DNA from 3 places in the Herbaspirillum hiltneri N3 genome. Region 2 is predicted to be linked to each of the others. Evidence: predicted binding sites of a transcription regulator. Region 2 holds the regulator's gene; each other region holds the start of a gene.

Region 1 (6,625 bases), 2.1 Mb from region 2:
ACCAGGGCCGTCTTTGAACTGATCCCGCAAGACGATCGTTTCGACGCCAACGCCGGCAAACTGGCGACGGATTATCTGCTCAAGAGAAACCTCACGGCGCTTGTCTGCCATAGTTCCACGGTATGCATCGCCACTGCCGCACAGGTCCAGGCCGCGCGCATCCCTTACATCTCGGTCGGCGCGACCAACCACAAATTCACGCAGCTCGGCTACGACAACACATTTCGCATGTTCGGCCACAGCGAACAGGGCGGCATTCTTTTCGGGCACTATGTGTATGACGACCTCAAGGTCGATCGCATGGCGGTGATCGACGACAAGACGCCGTCTGGCACGGCGATGGCGGATCAGTTCAGCGAGGGCTTCCGGAAAGCAGGGGGGCTTTTGCTCGGTCGGTACTCGGTCAGCGACAAGACCTCCGATTTCAACCAGGTGCTGGCCGATATCAAGGAGAGCAGGGCGGATGCGATATTCTGGGGCGGCACGCATTTGCAGGCCGCCAACATGATAGTGAACGCGAAGCGGCTGGGCGTGAATACGCGCTTCCTGAATGCGATGAACGGCATGAACAACCGGAACTTCCTGAACCAGGTCAACGGCGCCGGCAATATCTTTACGCTGGAATCGGACCAGCAACGAGATAAACTGCCAGGATGGAAGAATTTTGAAAAGAATTATGTCGCGCGGTTTTCTTCATCGTATATCGACGTCAGCAGTTTACGCGCCTATGATACGGTGCAGACGGTGGGCGAAGCGATTCGCTCGGGCAATTCCGTCGATCCGCGCAAACTGATCGAAGCGTTGCACGCGGAAAAATTCAAGGGACTGACCGGCGTGATTTCGTTTGACCGGGAAGGCAACCTGAATGATCCCGTGTTTACCGTGTATGAAGCACAGGGCGGCGACTGGAAAATAGTGAAGGCGCTCAAGGGGCGTTGATTGCCTTCTCGCCCGGATCTCCTTCTGAAACGATTGACTCACATTCTGTTTGCATGAAAATTATCGGCATCGACCCCGGCTTGCGCACCACCGGCTTTGGCGTGATCCACAAGCAGGGCAGCAAGCTCACCTATATCGCGTCCGGCACCATCAAGACGCCGGACGGCGATCTGGCGCCGCGGCTCAAGGTCATCCTGGACAGCGTCGGCGAAGTCATCCAGACGTATTCACCCGATTGCGCCGCGATCGAAAAAGTCTTCGTCAACGTCAACCCGCAATCCACCTTGCTGCTCGGCCAGGCGCGCGGTGCTGCGATCTGCGCGCTGGTGCAGGCCGACCTGCAGGTAGCGGAATACACTGCGCTGCAGGTCAAGCAAGCCGTCGCCGGTCACGGCAAGGCGCAGAAGCAGCAGGTGCAGGACATGGTGCAGCGCCTGTTGGCGCTGCCGGGTTTGCCGGGCACCGACGCGGCAGATGCGCTCGGCGTAGCGATCTGCCATGCGCATAGCGGCGAGATCCTCAGCGCGCTTGGCGGACTGGCGCCGGCGCTTGCGAAGAAAGGCCTGCGCATGCGCGGCGGCCGTCTGGTCGGCTAATCCTTCTTGAATATCTTCAGCACGCGTTGCACCAGCGTCACCAGCAGCAGCACCACACCGCCGGCGATCACGCCAAACACCGCATCCAGCACCGACGGCGCCACTGCCGACAACAAGCCGCCAATGGCCGGTATTGCCGCCAGCGGCGCACTGACGCCGGCGATCCAGTGATGCGCCGGCGCAAAGCCGTGCGTCAGAATTCCGCCGCCGACCATGAACATCGCCACCGTGCCGATCACGGTCAGACTCTTCATCATGATCGGCGCCGCGACCAGGATGGCGCGGCCGATGCGGCGGCCGAATGCGCCGCCGGTGCGCAGCAGGTAGAGGCCGCCATCGTCGAGCTTGACGATGCCCGCGACCACGCCGTAGACCCCGACCGTCATGATCAGCGCGATACCGGCCAGCACCGTGATCTGCTGCTGCAACGGCGCGCCGGCGACCGTGCCCAGCGTGATGGCGATGATCTCCGCCGACAGGATGAAGTCGGTGCGGATGGCGCCCTTGATCTTGTCCTGCTCGCTTTCGGCGGCTTCAGGAGCGGCAGCCTCGTCAAGGTGTTCTTCTTCGTGCGGCAGATACTTGTGCGCCAGTTTTTCGAAGCCTTCAAAGCACAGGAAGGCGCCGCCCAGCATCAGCAGCGGCGTCACCGCCCACGGCGCGAAGGCGCTGATCGCCAACGCGGCAGGCACCAGGATCGCCTTGTTCTTCAGCGAACCGAGCGCCACCGCCCACACCACCGGCAATTCGCGGTCGGCGTTGACGCCGGACACCTGCTGCGCATTGAGCGCCAGATCATCGCCCAGCACGCCTGCGGTTTTCTTGGCTGCGACCTTGGTCATTGCGGAAACGTCGTCGAGGATGCCGGCGATGTCGTCGATCAACGCGAAAAAGCTGCTGCCTGCCATGGGATCCTTGCGTGGTTATGGGTACGTGAGGCCAGACGATAGCCCGGCAAGGTGCTTCAAGGCAAGCGTACGGGGCTGCCTTGGCGGATTCATATACTGTTTATCCGAACAGTACTGTATCATTCCACCATTCATCTTTCTGCCCAGCCATCATGATCGGTCGCCTCTCCGGAATCCTGCTCGAAAAAAATCCCCCGCAATTGCTGGTCGACTGCAACGGCGTCGGATATGAAGTCGGCGTGCCGATGAGCACCTTCTACAACCTGCCGGGCCTCGGCGAAAAAGTGGTGCTGCTGACGCACCTGGCGATCCGTGAAGACGCACACGTGCTGTTCGGCTTCGGCAGCGCCGAAGAGCGCAACACCTTCAAGGAACTGATCAAGATTTCCGGCGTCGGTGCGCGTACGGCGCTGTCGATCCTGTCCGGCATGTCCGTCAGCGATCTGGCGCAGGCCGTGACGCTGCAGGAAGCCGGGCGTCTCACCAAGGTCCCCGGCATCGGCAAGAAGACCGCCGAACGCCTGTTGCTCGAACTCAAGGGCAAGCTCGGCGCCGACCTCGGCGTGGTCGGCGGCGCGGTGCATCACGATGCGACTTCGGATATCCTCAACGCCTTGCTGGCGCTCGGTTATTCCGACAAGGAAGCAACCCTGGCGCTCAAGCAGGTGCCGGCCGACGCCAGTGTCTCCGACGGCATCAAGCACGCGCTGAAAGCACTATCCAAAGCCTGAACGGTAAATCATGAGCATCCAGACCGACGACTTTTCCGAACAACGCATCATTGCCGCCACGCCGGCCTCGGCCAACGAGGAGGCAATCGAACGCGCCCTGCGGCCCAAGCAGCTCGATGAATACGTCGGCCAGGAAAAAGTGCGCGGCCAGCTCGAGATCTTCATCTCGGCGGCGCGCCAGCGCGGCGAAGCGCTTGATCACACCTTGCTGTTCGGTCCGCCGGGTCTCGGCAAGACCACCATGGCGCACATCATCGCGCGCGAAATGGGCGTCAACCTGCGCCAGACTTCCGGCCCGGTGCTGGAGCGCGCGGGCGATCTCGCAGCGCTGCTGACCAATCTCGAAGCCAACGACGTGCTGTTCATCGACGAGATCCATCGGCTGTCGCCGGTGGTGGAAGAAATCCTCTATCCCGCGCTCGAGGACTACCAGATCGACATCATGATCGGCGAAGGCCCGGCGGCGCGTTCGGTGCGCCTCGACCTGCAGCCGTTCACCCTGGTTGGCGCCACCACGCGCGCCGGCATGCTGACTAATCCGCTGCGCGACCGCTTCGGCATCGTCGCGCGCCTGGAGTTTTACACGCCACCCGAACTGGCGCGCATCGTCACGCGCAGCGCCGGCCTGCTGAACGCGCCGATCGTCGAAGAAGGCGCGCTGGAGATCGCCAGGCGCAGCCGCGGCACCCCGCGCATCGCCAACCGCCTGCTGCGCCGCGTGCGCGACTATGCCGAAGTCAAGGGCAACGGTCGGATCACGCAAGCGATGGCGGATGCTGCGCTGGTCATGCTCGACGTCGATCCGGTCGGGTTCGACGTGATGGATCGCAAGCTGCTCGAAGCGGTGCTGTTCAAATTCAACGGCGGCCCGGTCGGTCTCGACAATCTGGCCGCGGCAATCGGCGAAGAACGCGACACCATCGAAGACGTGCTCGAGCCTTACCTGATCCAGCAAGGCTATCTGCAGCGCACGCCGCGCGGTCGCGTGGCGACGCCGGCGGCGTACACTCACTTCGGCGTGACCGCGCCGCGCACCGGTCCCAACGGCGATCTTTGGGCCGGTTGAATTCTCCCTGCGGAAATTGTATCGGCGCTGCCGCCGGTACACTTCATCCGATGGCCATCACTTCCATGCGTGCCGATCGGCAACAGCTGTTGAGCAGCGTCAACTCACGTTCAAACTGAACTGGCCTGACCATTTGGCCGGGTGATTGCATCGCCTGAAAAATGTCTCGCCATGTCGTCAATTCATTAGAAATTTGCCAAGAATTTCATGCGATCTTCTTGTGATTTCTTTATTTTCACTTGTGCAAAAATTAATCGTCACCGACAATGGATAGCTAATCACTATCTTTGTGGGCGAGCCTCTCATGCTTATGTCGAGCCAAGCCAGCAGGTACGCGCATCAACTCCTCGATGCCCGTGCAAACACACGCCTGTTGCCGCTCCTGTCCTCTTCCCAACCGCTGTCCGTTGACGATGCCTACGACATCGCCCGCCGTATCGTCGATATCCGCGTGGCGCAAGGCGAACAGCCGGTCGGCCGCAAAATCGGCTTCACCGTGCACAAGACCTGGGACAAATACGGCGTTACCGACGACACCCGCATTCCGATCTGGGCGCACATCTACGACTCCACGGTGCGCTACGCCGAAGACAATCACGGCAAGCAATGCCTGCGCGGTGCGCTGCAGCCGCGCATCGAACCGGAAATCGTCTTCAAGCTCGGCCGGGCGCCGTCGCGCGACGCGACCATCGACGAACTGGCCGAATGCATCGAATGGATGGCGCACGGTTTCGAGATCGTCACCTGTCCGTTCGCCAACTGGGAATTCACGGTAGCCGATTCGATCGCCGCCTTCGGCCTGCATGGCACGCTCATCATCGGCGAGCCGCATGTGCTGTCGTCGGCTACGCGCCACAACCTGCCGCAGATCCTGGCGAGCGCCAGCGTGTCATTGTCGAGCAGCACCGACAGCACCGGCCGGCTGCATGCCGCGGGCTTCTTCAACGACGAAGCCGACAGCCCCTTGCACGCGCTGTGGCACCTGCATCAGCTGCTCAACACCCAGCCGCAATTCACGCCGCTGCAAGCCGGCGAAATCATTACCACCGGCACCTGGACCGACGCCTATCCGGTGGAAGCCGGGCAGACCTGGATCACGGCATTTTCCGGCGTCGCCTTGCCGGGACTGACGGTGTCGTTTGTCTGATACCCGCGCGTTCGCTGCATGCCGCACTTCTCATCGGACCCGTTGCGGTCCGATGTTTTTTCGAGAGCCGATGTGAGAGCCGCGACGTGAGAGCTGATTATGCAAATCTGGGTTGATGCCGATGCCTGTCCGGGCGTCATCAAGGACATGTTGTTCCGTCTCGCCGAGCGCACGCACATCCAGGTTACGCTGGTGGCGAACAAACTCCTGCGCGTGCCGCCATCGCGCTTCATCAAAGCTGTTGTCGTGCCGGCCGGCTTCGACGTCGCCGACAAGGAGATCGTCAGGCTGACGCAACCCGGCGACCTGATCATCACCGCCGACATTCCGCTGGCAGCAGAGGCCATCGCCAAGGGTGGGGCTGTGCTTAATCCGCGTGGCGAAATGTATTCCGCCGACAATATCCAACAGCACCTGACCATGCGCAATTTCATGGAAGAGCTGCGCAGCAGCGGCGTGGAAACCGGTGGACCTGCTGCGTTCAGTCAGAGCGATGGCCGCGCCTTCGCACGCCAGCTCGACAGCTATGTCGCCAAATACAAGCCGGCGCCATAACCCGCAGTGTCGGTCGTTCACTTTGCCGTGAAGACGCGCAGCGGCACCCACTTTTGCTGCTCCATGCTGTACAGCGTATAGGCGGGCTTAAGCAGCGTGCCATTGGCGTCAAAGGAAATGGTGCCGGTGATGCCGCTGTATTTTATTTCGTGCAGCGCGTCGACGATCTTGCCGCGATCCAGCGAGTTGGCCTTCTTGGCCGCGGCAACCAGCACGTGCACGCTGTCGTAGGCGTATGCCGCAAACGGCAGCATCTCCATATTGAATCTCTCCATGTATTTTTTTTGCAGCGCCACTACGCCTGGACGTTTTTCCATCGGCGTGCTGGGTAGGATAGCCATCAGGCTGATGTTGATCTTCTCGGCATTGCGCAGGAAGTTGCCGGTCACGACGCTGCCGGTGATCAGCAACTTTGCAGACAGGTTGAAGCGGTGCAGGTTGCGCGCCAGCACATCGCTCTGAATCACGCGCCCGCTGAAAAAAATCAGATCCGGTTTGACCTGCTGGGCTTTTTGCAGCGGGGCGTTGAAGTCGGAGGTCTTGCCGTTGACCGACGTCCGGTACACGATCTCGCCGCCCGCCGCCTTGACATGGGCCGACAGATAATCGGCCATGCTGGTGCCGAGATAGGCGCCATCGTCCAGCACGAATACGCGCTTGAGTTGCTGTTCCCTGACCAGATA
Region 2 (6,625 bases):
CCGACGATGCCAGCGCTGTTGCTGTCATTGTCGAACCTGTTGCGAACAGGTTGTCCAGAGCTGCCTTGGCCGAAGTGTAAGTCACTTGAGCTGCGTCAACCGAAGTAGTCACGCCCAGACCGATCAGACCCTTGGCGCTGGTGCCGATGACGTTTGCCATGGTCTTGTCGTTCGACAGATCGGACAGCGAGATGCTGATTTGATCGTTCAGCTTGTTGTCAACAACGTTGGCGCCGACTTGGAAAGTCAGTGTCAGCGAAGCGGAAACATTTGCCGAGTCGGAACCTGTACCAGCGCTGGCGCCGGAGCCGATACCTGTGAACAGGTTTTGGCCGTTGAAGGTTGTGCCGTTCAGAACACGGAAAACTTCGTCCGACAGTTGCTTGTATTCGTCGTTCAGAGTTTTACGGTCTTGGGCGCTGTTCGAACCGTTGGTTGCTTGAACAGCCAGTTCGCGCATACGTTGCAGGTTGTCGGTAACTGTGCTCAGTGCGCCTTCAGCGGTTTGAGCCAGGGAGATACCGTCGTTGGCGTTACGTTGCGCAACTGCCAGGCCTTTGACCTGAGCATTCATGCGGTCGGCAATTGCCAAGCCTGCAGCGTCGTCCTTTGCGCTGTTGACGCGCAGACCGGAAGACAAACGTTGAATCGAAGTATTCAACGACGATTGCGACGTGTTGAGGTTGCGTTGCGTGTTAAGCGACGCAATATTGGTATTAATGACTGATGCCATGTTAATTCTCCTAAGATTTGAGGCCGATAAATCCGAGTTTCAGTGCTTAACTTTGGTTTTTACCTAAAGCCTCAGGCGTTCAAACCGCTGTTGTTAGCTATATCGGACGGTATCGGAAAAAGTTTAATGTTTATCGCAAAAAAATTTTTCCAATGCTGTCCGACCTAAAACTGCGTGCTTCTATACGTCAAGCAAATCTTATTTCGACGCTATTTAAGAAAACTTTAGTGGGTATTCCTGGAAAAGTTCCAATTTTGATGCGCGGGAAGGCGGCAGGGGGATGATGCGGGGGACTTTGAGGGACTTGCCGCATCGGGGTGATGCGGCAAGTCTTTGATTAGGCAGCGGTTTTTTTCTTTTCTTGTGCCAGGGTTGCTAGCTCCGAAGCCACTTTGCTGATGACAGTCGGCCAATCGTTGCGGGTTTGTTGCCGGAACAGGCGCATGCTCGGATACCACGGCGAGTCTTCCCGCTCGTTCAGCCAGCGCCAGTCCGGCGTGTGGGCCAGTAATGTCCAAGTCGGGCGGCCGAGCGCGCCGGCAAGGTGGACCACCGAGGTGTCGACACTGATAATCAGGTCGAGGTTGGCCATTGCCGCCGCAGTGTCGGCAAAGTCGTTGAACGAGTCACCTATATTGTATACAGGCAGTTCTTTAGGAAGTTTAGCCAACTCCGGCGTGGCAAGTCCTTTCTGGATGGAAAAGAACTGCACGCCAGGCGTATTAAATAGCGGGGCAAAGATGTCGAGCGGAATCGAACGTTTCCGATCATTGCCGTGCTCAGGATTGCCGGCCCAGACGAAGCCGACCCGCAAATCGCTGGTGTTGCCCGCGAGCATGTCGATTTTCTCTTTCCAGGTCTTGATGTCCTGCGGATCGGCTGACAGATAATACGGATAGGAGGGAATGTCCTCCACGCTATCTGTGCCCAGCGCATGCGGCAAGCTCATCAGTACGTAGGCGCAATCGCACTTGGGCAACGGATCTGTCTCGCGCACCAGGGTCACTTGGTCGGATACGCTACGGAACAGGCGAGCAAGCGGATCCTTGACGTGTAGCGCCACGCGGGCGCCTTGCGCCAGCAGCAAGTGGACGTAGCGCACGAACTGAATGCTGTCGCCGAAGCCTTGTTCGTGCATCAGCAGGATATATTTGCCCTTCAACGAAGATTTGCCGTCCCATTTCGGGATCATTCCGAAAAGCTTGTGAATCAGCTTGTAAACATAGCTGCGTTCCTTGACTTCAAGGCGGCTTTCGTGATTTGCCCAGCCTTCCTTCAGATCGCCCGCCAGTAATTGCCCTAATGCAAGGTTGTGCTGGGCGGTCAGATAGTTGGGCTTGAGCGCCAGCGCATCGTGGAAAAACTGCAGCGAAGACACCGTTTCGCCATAGTCATACATGGTTGCTCCAATGTTATTCAGCGTCAACGGATGCTTGGGGTCCACTTCGAGTGCCTTGCGGAACAGCGCCATCGCGTCTTCATAGCGGTCCTGGGTGGAAAACAGGCTGGAGGCAAGCTTCGCGTAGCTGTTCGGGTCCTTGGGCGCCAATTCGATGACCCGCTGGTAGTGCTCGTGGGCCTTGTCGTAGTCTTTTTGCTTGATATACGTGTCGGCAATCTTGTTCTGGGCGTAAATGTCGGTCGGATCCAGCAACAGCGAGGTCTTGTGGCATTCAAGGGCATCCTTGAGCATGCCCATTTCCTGGAAGGCGATGCCCAGGTTGGTGTGCGCCGGCGCAAAGTTGATCTGCAGCTGCAGCGCTTTGAGCAAAACCTCGATCGCTTCCTTGTATTGCTTGGCATCGATCAGGGCTTTGCCCAGATGGGACAGCGGGCCTGGTGCGTCCGGGTTGCGTTTGACGGCATCCTCGAAGTAGGCAATCGAGGCGTCCGGATCGTTTTTTTCATGCAGCGCGTTGGCCAGGCCGATGCGCGCGTCCTTGTTGTCTGTGTTGAGCTTGATGGCTTCGTCGTACAGCGCGATCGAATCATCGATGCGATCCTGCTTGAGAACGGAGGTGGCCAAATTGGCGACGTATTCCGAATTGGTCGGATCTGCAGCTACTGCTTTACGCAGGGCAGCCTCTGCGGCGACATAGTCGTTCTCATGCATGGCGATCAGACCCCAGGCATGATTGGCATAGACCAGATTGGGCGCGCGCTTGAGTACCTGAGCGCACAATACTTTCGCTTCGGCGACCTTGTGGTCGTCCAGCAAGCCCAGGCATTCTCTTACGGCGAGGAGATCTTTGACATTGGGTTGAGCATTCTTGTGGGCGGGCTTGTTGCTGCTACGCGTTGACATTGTGATTCCTTACCGGATTGAATAGTTATGCTGTTGCACGAGCGGGCTGCGAATGCGAATTGAGCTGCCCGGTCGCAATAAGCTATACGTATCATATGATGCAATTCCGGTTTCGATCCGGCAAACAGACGTAAAAAAAGCCCGCGATTTAGCGGGCTTTAGTTTGTGTGGGGCTCGAGGCGGGATCAGTTCCAGCTGCGCAGCAAGCCCACGGCCAAGCCTTCCAGAGCGAAGTTTTCTTCCTCGGAAGAGACCTTGATCACCTTGAAGTCGGGATTTTCCGGCAGCAGTTCAATCAGGGAGCCGGTCTTGCGATAGCGCTTGACGGTGACGTCGTCGCCTATTCGCGCCACGACGATCTGCCCGTTGCGCGCCTGATCGGCCTTTTTCACCGCCAGCAAGTCGCCGTCCAGTATGCCCGCATCGCGCATCGACATGCCGCGCACTTTCAGCAAATAGTCCGGTTTGGCCGAGAACAGCGCCGGATCGACGTTGTAATTGCTTTCGATATGTTCTTGCGCCAGGATCGGCGAACCGGCGGCGACGCGGCCTACCAGCGGCAGCGACAGCTGCATGAGCGCCGGGTGCGGCAGGGCCATCTGGCGGCCCGGATTGCCGGCCGATCCATCGCGCAGGCGGATGCCGCGCGAGGTGCCTGGTGAAATCTCAATGGCGCCTTTGCGCGCCAGTGCCTGCAAATGTTCTTCGGCGGCGTTGGCGGAGCGGAAGCCGAGCTCGTTGGCGATCTCTGCCCGCGTCGGCGGGAAGCCGGTATTTTCGATGGCATCTTTGATCAGATTCAGAATCTGTTCCTGGCGAGCGGTCAGTTTGAGCATGTCGGCTTTCGGGGGAAGTTATGCTGGTTGCATAAACAGTCTGTATTTTTATACAGTTATAAAGCAGTGTCAATCTGCAATATTGAAATCATGTCATCGGCCGTTTTCTGATTTGTGGGCCCGGGCCCACGGCAAATGCCTGAAAGCATTGAGGTTTTTGACATTCTGTTATATGATTGCGGGCTTTCCTCTTCCCACACTCGTCTTGACGCCGAGGTGGGCGATTTGTTAATCAGTCCATAAAGGAGTCTACATGCGTCATTATGAAATCGTATTTATCGTCCATCCGGACCAAAGCGAGCAAGTTCCAGCGATGATCGAGCGTTACAAGGGCATCGTTACTGCACGCGGCGGCAAGATTCACCGTGTCGAAGATTGGGGCCGTCGTCAATTGGCGTACCAAATCCAAAAACTGGCAAAAGCACACTACGTTTGCCTGAATATCGAAGTTGACGGCGAAACTCTGGCCGAAATCGAAACCGGCTTCAAGTTCAACGATGCAGTGTTGCGTCATCTGACAGTCAAGTTGAAGAAGGCCGAAACCGGTCCTTCGCCAATCCTGAAGGCTGTCCAGAAAGAAGACGCCGCAAAGAGCAATCGCGCAGAAGCACCAGCGGCCTGATTGCTGATATCGCGATAGAAAAGCACCAGGGAGCGTGAATCACTTTCAGTTTGTTGCCAGTATCGCCGAGCGTGACGTCATACGTTACACCCCGGCCGGCATCCCGGTAGTGACTGCGAAGTTGCAGCACCAGTCGGAACAGACGGAAGCAGGCATCAAGAGGTTGGTCGAGTTTGAAATCACTGCATTCGCTGCAGGTGAAATTTCAGGCCGGCTCAATCAGGCCGGTCTCGGCGAGATGCTCAAGTTCAGTGGCTTCATGGCGCGCAGGAATCGCAACAGCAAAAGCCTCGTGTTTCACATCGTTGATTTTGAATCTGTAGTTTAGAACCACTCAATTTTTAGATATCAGGAGCCGCAAAATGGCATTCGGTAAAAAGTTCGATAAAAGCAAGTTGAAGCAAAAACGCCAACAGCAAAACCCGCTGTTCAAGCGCAAAAAATTCTGCCGTTTCACAGCAGCAGGTGTTGAGCAAGTCGATTACAAAGACGTCGACACCCTGAAGGATTTCGTGCAAGAAAACGGCAAGATCATGCCAGCACGTCTGACCGGCACCAAGGCACACTATCAGCGTCAAGTTGACACTGCGATCAAGCGCGCACGCTACCTCGCGTTGCTGCCATACACAGATCTGCACAACGCGTAATTGACGACGAGATATAGGAGAAAAACATGCAAGTCATTCTGTTGGAAAAAGTCGTTAATCTCGGTGGTCTGGGCGAAGTCGTCCGCGTCAAGGACGGTTACGCACGTAACTTCCTGATCCCGCAACGCATGGCGCGCCGCGCCACAGCAACCGCCATCGCCGAATTCGAAGCGAAGCGCGCCGAGCTGGAAAAGGCCGCCGCTGAAAAGCTGGCAGCAGCACAAGCCCAAGGCGAAAAGCTCACCGGCCTGACAGTCAAGATCACCCAGAAGTCCGGCGTTGACGGTCGTCTGTTCGGTTCCGTGACCAACTTTGACATCGCTGATGCGCTGACAAAGCAAGGTTTCCCGGTCGAAAAGGCGCAAGTTCGTCTGCCACAAGGTCCTCTGAAGATCGTTGGCGAGCACGCTGTTTCGGTTGCTCTGCACACCGACGTCGTGGTTGACGTGACTGTTGCTGTTGCGGGCGACCACGCGTAATTCATCACGCCAAGTCGTTCCATCTGTTTTGATAAAGAAGCCGGGTTCGCCTGGCTTTTTTATTTTTACCGGCCTGTGGCGACATGCCGCGGCCGGTGCAAGTCCGACTGCAGGTTGTAAAACCGCCGGCTAATTCGTCCCCGCACCTGAAGCGACTACTCTTAGCAGGTATAATGCGCGCCATGAACGCATCTCCCGATCCGCAACTAGAATCCCTGCGCGTCCCGCCGCACTCCATCGAAGCCGAACAATCCGTCCTTGGCGGTTTGCTGCTCGACAACGCCGCGTGGGATCGTATCGCCGACTTCGTCAGCGCGGAAGATTTCTATCGCTACGATCATCGCATCATTTTCCAGCACATCGTCAAGCTGATCAACGAAACCAAGCCGGCCGACGTGATCACGGTCTACGAAGCGATGTCCACCAGCGGCAAGGCCGAAGAGGTGGGCGGCCTGAGCTATCTCAACGCGCTGGCGCAAAACACGCCCTCGGCGGCGAATATCCGCCGCTACGCCGAAATCGTGCGCGACCGCAGCATTCTGCGCAAGCTGATCACGGTCTCCGACGAGATTTCCGGCGACGCTTTCCATCCGCAGGGCAAGAACGTCAAGCAGATGCTGGATGAAGCGGAATCAAAAATTTTCGCCATCGCCGAAGAGGGCTCGCGCGGCTCCCAGGGCTTCCTGTCGATCCAGCCGCTGCTTACCCAGGTGGTGGAGCGTATCGACGAACTGTACAACCGCGACAGCACCAGCGACATCACCGGCGTGCCGACCGGCTTCATCGACCTCGACAAGATGACTTCCGGGTTGCAGCCAGGCGACCTGATCATCGTCGCCGGCCGTCCTTCCATGGGTAAAACCGCGTTTTCCATCAACATCGGTGAAAACGTTGCCATCGACAGCGGCTTGCCGGTTGCGGTGTTTTCGATGGAAATGGGCGGCGCCCAGCTGGCCATGCGTATGCTCGGTTCGGTCGGCCGTCTCGACCAGCATCGCCTGCG
Region 3 (6,625 bases), 830 kb from region 2:
CGGATTTTGCCGCACCCACAATCCCGTCTTTTTCAATTCGTAGAACACGATTGCCAGCACCTCTGGATGCGCTGCGGCAAATGGCGTCGATGCCAGGTAATAGCGCTGGTAGTCCGCGACATTGCGGCCGTCCGACAAGATGCGCACCTGCGTCTGTTTCTGCACGCCCGCGAGGAAAGGATCCCAGGTCACCCACGCGTCCACGCTGCCGCGTTCGAATGCGGCACGGCCGTCGGCCGGGGTCAGATAGGCGGCATCGATGTCGCTGAATTTCAGGCCGGCTTTTTCCAGTGTCGCGATCAACAGGTAATGCACGCCGGCCGCCTTGGTCACGGCGATTTTTTTGCGCTTGAGATCGGCCACGTTCCTGATCGGCGAATCGGCGCGCACGACGATCGCTTGCGCCGATGGCGACGGCGCTTCCTGCGCCACGTAGGTCAGTTTTGCCCCGGCGGCCTGGGCGAACACCGGCACGGTGTCGGCCACGTCGGCGCTGAGGTCGACGCCGCCGACGTTGAGCGCCTCCAGCAGCGGCAGGCCGCTGGAGAACTCATGCCAGCTGATCTTGACATTGCGTGGCGCGAGCAATTTCTCGAGCGTGCCATTGGCCTTGAGCACGGTCAGCAGGGTGGAGGATTTTTGATAACCGATGCGCGCGGACACTGGTTTGCCAGTTTGTGCGAAGGCGGGCAGGCCCAGTGCGGCAGTGCCGGCGCTTGCTGCGCTCAGCTGGAGGAAATGGCGGCGTTGCATGATGTCCTTTTCTTGTTCGAGTCTGTCAGGCCGCCTCTTGCAAACGAGGCCGGGCTGTCCCTGTCGGGTCAACTCTACGGACGAAGTCCGGAGAAAAGAACGATTTTTTTCGCGCTTGCTTATGTGCTCAGCGCATGCCGCACGGGTCCGGAATCAGGGGATATGCAACTCGAACTGGGCGCCGCCGTCAGGATGATCGGCCAGCCGCGCCTCGCCGTTCTTGTCGCCCTTGTGGTGGGCGGCGGCGATGGCCTTGCACAGGCCCATGCCGAGGCCGGTGGAGGGTTTGACTTCGTGCGTGCCGATGCCGGGGCCGTCGTCGCGGATGCTGAAGATCACGCCGTTGCCATCTTTGCGGCAGGCCAGTTCGATACGCGAGCGGGCGAAACGGGTTGCGTTCTGTAACGCCGCTTCGAGCGCCAGGCCGACCAGGTTTTCATCGAAGAAGGCGACCAGCGGCATGCCTTCGCTGTTGATCGTGACCTCGAGGCCGGATTGATTGATGGTCAGGTGGCGCAGCAGGCCTTCCAGGAAATCCTGCGGCGACCATGCTTCGATCTGCGCCGTCAGTCCTTGCGAGGACGCTTTGTAAAGCGTGAGGAAGCCGATCAGCTTTTCCTGCAAGGTGAGGCAGGTCAGGTGTGCATGGCCGGCGCGTTCGTCGGGAGACTCTGCGGCAAGCACGCGCAATTCACCCTCAAGCACGCCGAGCGAATTCTTGATGTCGTGAACAATGATGGCGGCCAGTTTTGCGTCCATGGGTCAGCTTTTCTGCGCGGCTTTGGCGACCGCATCGCGTAGGAATTTATGCATCTTGCTGACGCGGTCGTTGCCCGGGATCAGACGGTCCAGCGTATTGAGGTAGCGGTTGACGCGCTTGACGTATTCCTGATTGATGCCGCGCTGGCTCATCCACAGCAGATGCAGCTGGGCGGCGGCCATCAGCACGCCGGTGTTTTCCGGCATGCTGTGCAATGCTTCTTCCAGTTTGGCCAGCGATTCGTCCGGCTTGGCGCTGCGCATCAGGGAGTTGGCTTCGGCGATGATGCCCATGCACTGTTTGACGGCGCCGTCGACCAGCTCGTCGGTCATGGTTTCCTTGCCGCAATCGGCCAGCACTTTGCGCGCCAGCGCCAGCAGCGTCTTGTTTTCGTGGTCCGACTTCACGGCCTGCGAAATCAGCTGCGCGCCTTCTTCGTCGCGACCGACCGAGAATGCCGCCTTGGCCAGCGCCAGCGTCGCCATTTCGGACGGCGAGCCTTCGGCGGCGTTGCGCGCCGCTTCGAAGGCCATCTCGGCGGAAATCATGTCGCCCAGCTGGACGTGCGCCTGCGCGGCCACGGCCGATTGTGTCGAGATGAACATCTTCGATTCGGCGTAGCGCTTGGGCGCGCTGGCCAGCAGCGCCAGCGCCGCATCGGCGTCGCCGGTGTCGATGTGCACCTGCGCCAGCGTCAGCAAGTCGCTCGGCTGCGCGGTCAGCGAGCCCTTGGTGTGCTTGAGCACCTTGTCGAACGCTTCCTTGGCCTGGTCGAGGTCGCCGACGCGATAGGCAGCGTCGCCGACCAGGCGGCTGCGGCGCGCCGACGGAATGATTTCCGACGAACGTGCGAGCGCGTCCAGCGCCTGTTGCTGATTGCCTTGGGCGTCTTCAATCTGCGCCAGCAGGTCGTAGGCTTCAATATATTGCGAATTCTGCGCCAGCACGGCTTGCACCAGCACCTTGGCGTCGGCGTATTGACCCGCCACGATATTGCAGCGCGCCATGCCGACCTTGGCCCATACCAGGTCGTCGCGCATCTCCAGCGCTTGCGCGTAGACCGCGCGCGCTTCTTCGATGCGGCGCAATTCGATCAGCAGGCTGCCCTTGGTCTTGAGGATGTCGACGATCCACTTGGGCGCCACCTTCAGCACGTTGTCGCATTCGACGACAGCGCCGGCCTGATCCTTGCGCTTGAGTTTTTCATTGATCGGCAGCAGCGCGTTTTGCTTATCGAGCAGGCGTTCGATGCGATCGGCCAGCTTGGACGCGGTCAGCGGCTTGAGCATGTAGGCGTCGGGCTGGAATTCAGCGGCGCTGGCGACCAGGTTGTAACCGCTTTCGGCCGTGACCATGATGAACATGGTTGTCGGCGGCAGCAGGTGTTGGGTGCGGAAGAACTCCAGCAACTGCTGACCGTTGGTTTCCTTGTTCAGGTTGTAGTCGCACACGATGAGGTCGTAAGCGCTCCCTCCCTGGACGGCGCGAATCGCCTCGTCGGGAGTGCCGGCCTGGTCGACTTTGGTAATGCCGAGCTGGCCCAGATGCATGCGAATGTTTTGGCGCATGGCCGGCATGTCGTCGATGATGAGCGAACGCAGGCTGGAAATGCGGCTGAATGGAACCAAGGTCATAGGGGAAAGCAGAAAACTCGCAATGTTACTAGCTGGAAATGTATATCAAATACGTTGAATATCCGGATTAAATACGGGATATTCATTGAAATCATCTGCATTATCGCTGAAAGCTGCGCCAGTCGCCCTCCCGGAAAGTGGAGGCCGACCTTGCGCATGCATGAACCGTACCGGCATGGCCGTTATAATCGGAATCGGCGGCATACTAACAGAGTATCGAAAATTTTTCGCTTCGAAGCCGTATTCCCAGCGTTCCCGCGCGATTTCGACTTATTCTGCTCTTCCAAATTGCAACAGCAGAAAAAGAACTTGCACAAACAACTGTTTTTTTATACAGTGCTGCTTAGTTGATCTCTGACTGATCCGAACGAACACTTTGTTGAAAGAACCCTATGGACGATAAAAAATCCGCGAACAACTCTGAGAAGGGCAAAGCGCTGGCCGCAGCCCTTGCACAGATCGAGAAGCAATTCGGCAAAGGCTCGGTCATGCGCATGGAAGACGGCGCGGTCCTCGAGGAAATCCAGGTCGTCTCGACCGGTTCCCTCGGCCTGGACATCGCACTGGGTGTCGGCGGTCTGCCGCGCGGCCGTGTGATTGAAATCTACGGTCCGGAATCCTCGGGTAAAACCACGCTGACGCTGCAAGCTATTGCTGAAATGCAAAAAATCGGCGGCACTTGCGCCTTTATTGACGCGGAACACGCGCTGGACGTGACTTACGCACAGAAACTGGGCGTCAACCTGTCCGATCTGCTGATTTCGCAGCCCGACACCGGCGAACAGGCGCTGGAAATTACCGATGCACTGGTGCGCTCCGGCGGCGTAGACCTGATCGTCATCGACTCGGTCGCCGCCCTGACGCCGCGCGCCGAAATCGAAGGCGACATGGGCGATTCCCTGCCAGGCCTGCAAGCACGTCTGATGTCGCAAGCATTGCGCAAGCTGACCGGCAGCATCAATCGCACCAGCACCACCGTGATTTTCATCAATCAGATCCGCATGAAGATCGGCGTCATGTTCGGTAATCCCGAAACGACCACCGGCGGCAATGCGTTGAAGTTTTACGCCTCCGTGCGCCTGGATATCCGCCGCACCGGTTCGATCAAGTCCGGCGATGAAGTCATCGGCAGCGAAACCAAGGTCAAGGTCGTCAAGAACAAGGTTGCGCCGCCATTCCGCGAAGCCCATTTCGATATTCTTTATGGCGAAGGCACATCGCGCGAAGGTGAAATCCTCGACCTGGGCTCGGATGCCAAGATCGTGGAAAAGTCCGGCGCCTGGTACAGCTATAACGGCGAACGTATCGGCCAGGGCAAGGACAATGCACGCAATTTCCTGAAAGAACGTCCGGAACTGGCGCGCGAAATCGAAAACAAGGTACGTGTTTCGCTGGGCGTTCCTGAATTGGGGGCCGGTAGCGCAGGGGCTCCCGCTGCTGCAACGCCGGCCCCGACCGGCAAAGGCTCTGCAAAGAACGTCGCTGCAGAAGAATCCTGATGTCGTTGTACTTCGTTCGTGTCTTGTCGGTCGCAACGATCGCGACGGTGTGACCGATGCCCAGGCCGCAAATCAGCCTGAAGGCGCGAGCGCTCAAATATCTCTCTTCACGTGAGCATAGTCGTCTCGAACTTGCGCGTAAGCTAACCCCTTACGCGCAAGATGGCGACGATATCGAAGCCTTGCTCAACTGGCTCCAAGACGCCAAATTCCTTTCCCAAGAACGTTTTTCCGAATCGCTGGTGCATCGTCGCGCCGGACGTTACGGCAACAATCGCATCCTTTCCGAATTGAAAAGCCACGGTATCACCGGCGAAGCGCTGGGCGATGCCAAAGTCGGGCTGAACCAGGGTGAAAACGAACGTGCGCGCGAAGTCTTGCGGCGCAAGTTCAGCGAAGTGCCTGCCGACGCCATGGCGCGCGCCAAATGCATGCGCTTTCTGCAGCAGCGCGGATTTTCCCATCGGGCGATTCAGGCTGCGGTCAAAACTGCCTGGAGCGATGATCACGATGATGGTGATTGACCGATCGGTCGATTAATCGCGATTTCTCCCCTCATGTATAGCGCAGCCTGATTTTTGCGGGCGAAGCACTCTTTTCAAAATAGTCTCCATAAGCCCATCCTGCTGCCTAGGCGGGGCAAGCTGTGCTAAAATCTCCGGGTTTTTGCTGCGCCGCATTAGCGGCTGTCATGGCAATCTTTGCGATGACGACACGCAATGCGACAACGATTAATGTTGATCAAATGGCATTCTCTATGCCCAATGCACTGTCTGCACCTTCTACTAAGCAATCCGCCCGGCTGCGTCAGCCGCGCCTCTCCTCGTTCGGGGAAAGCGCGCCAGCGCGGATTCTTGCCTCCATTCGCGCCGCGCGGTGTTGCCGCCAGCCGGATTTCAATCCAGTAAGTTTTATTTAATAGTGTCTTAAAGGGAAGCTCCCATGAAAATCCATGAGTATCAGGGCAAAGAAATCCTCCGCCAATTCGGCGTGACCGTTCCACGCGGCATTCCATGCCAATCCGTTGAAGATGCCGTCAAGGCAGCTGAAACGCTGGGCGGTCCGGTGTGGGTCGTCAAGGCGCAAATCCACGCGGGTGGCCGCGGCAAGGGCGGCGGCGTGAAAGTCGCCAAGTCCCTCGAGCAAGTCAAGGAATACGCGAGCCAGATCCTCGGCATGCAACTGATCACGCACCAAACCGGTCCTGAAGGCCAAAAAGTGCGTCGCCTGCTGATCGAAGAAGGCGCGGACATCAAGAAGGAACTGTACGTTTCCATGGTCACCGATCGCGTCAGCCAACGCGTGGTCCTGATGGCCTCCAGCGAAGGCGGCATGGACATCGAAGAAGTTGCCGAAAGCCACCCTGAGCTGATTCATCAGATCGCCATCGATCCATCCACCGGCCTGACCGACGCCGATGCCGACAGCATCGCCACCAAGATCGGCGTTCCAGCCGCTTCCGTGGTCGACGCGCGCAAGCAACTGCAAGGCCTGTACAAGGCATATTGGGAAACCGATGCATCGCTGGCCGAAATCAACCCGCTGATCCTGACCGGCGACGGCAAGGTCATCGCACTGGACGCCAAGTTCAACTTCGACTCCAACGCACTGTTCCGCCATCCTGAAATCGTCGCTTACCGCGATCTGGACGAAGAAGATCCGGCCGAAGTCGAAGCATCCAAGTTCGACCTTGCCTATATCTCCCTGGACGGCAACATCGGCTGCCTGGTCAACGGCGCCGGTCTGGCCATGGCCACCATGGACACCATCAAGCTGTTCGGCGGCGAGCCTGCCAACTTCCTGGACGTCGGCGGCGGCGCCACCACGGAGAAGGTTACCGAAGCATTCAAGATCATGCTGAAGAACCCTGAACTGAAAGCCATCCTGGTCAACATTTTCGGCGGCATCATGCGCTGTGACGTGATCGCCGAAGGCGTGATCGCCGCGTCCAAGGCCGTTTCCCTGAAAGTGCCGCTGGT

The links. The regulator LexA, encoded in region 2, represses DNA repair genes until DNA is damaged. The targets are predictions, from matches to a motif close to ACTGTATNNNNATACAGT.
Region 1: ruvA (Holliday junction branch migration protein RuvA) is a predicted target of LexA. The motif match lies at 2,539-2,556, and genes of this name have one in related genera.
Region 3: recA (recombinase RecA) is a predicted target of LexA. The motif match lies at 3,468-3,485, and genes of this name have one in related genera.

The regions. Positions count from the first base shown of each region.
Region 1 is NZ_CP011409.1:199,956-206,580, forward strand. It holds gene F506_RS00905 (branched-chain amino acid ABC transporter substrate-binding protein) at 1-939, shown strand, start outside; gene ruvC (crossover junction endodeoxyribonuclease RuvC) at 993-1,535, shown strand; gene F506_RS00915 (DUF808 domain-containing protein) at 1,532-2,443, opposite strand; gene ruvA (Holliday junction branch migration protein RuvA) at 2,596-3,174, shown strand; gene ruvB (Holliday junction branch migration DNA helicase RuvB) at 3,185-4,240, shown strand; gene F506_RS00930 (2-keto-4-pentenoate hydratase) at 4,545-5,387, shown strand; gene F506_RS00935 (YaiI/YqxD family protein) at 5,487-5,942, shown strand; gene F506_RS00940 (branched-chain amino acid ABC transporter substrate-binding protein) at 5,960-6,625, opposite strand, start outside.
Region 2 is NZ_CP011409.1:2,284,870-2,291,494, forward strand. It holds gene F506_RS10390 (flagellin N-terminal helical domain-containing protein) at 1-733, opposite strand, end outside; gene F506_RS10395 (tetratricopeptide repeat protein) at 1,071-3,038, opposite strand; gene lexA (transcriptional repressor LexA) at 3,224-3,874, opposite strand; gene rpsF (30S ribosomal protein S6) at 4,128-4,496, shown strand; gene priB (primosomal replication protein N) at 4,531-4,824, shown strand; gene rpsR (30S ribosomal protein S18) at 4,859-5,143, shown strand; gene rplI (50S ribosomal protein L9) at 5,170-5,622, shown strand; gene F506_RS10425 (replicative DNA helicase) at 5,796-6,625, shown strand, end outside.
Region 3 is NZ_CP011409.1:1,456,371-1,462,995, forward strand. It holds gene F506_RS06545 (aliphatic sulfonate ABC transporter substrate-binding protein) at 1-753, opposite strand, end outside; gene F506_RS06550 (sensor histidine kinase) at 907-1,512, opposite strand; gene F506_RS06555 (tetratricopeptide repeat protein) at 1,516-3,147, opposite strand; gene recA (recombinase RecA) at 3,540-4,646, shown strand; gene recX (recombination regulator RecX) at 4,703-5,170, shown strand; gene sucC (ADP-forming succinate--CoA ligase subunit beta) at 5,589-6,625, shown strand, end outside.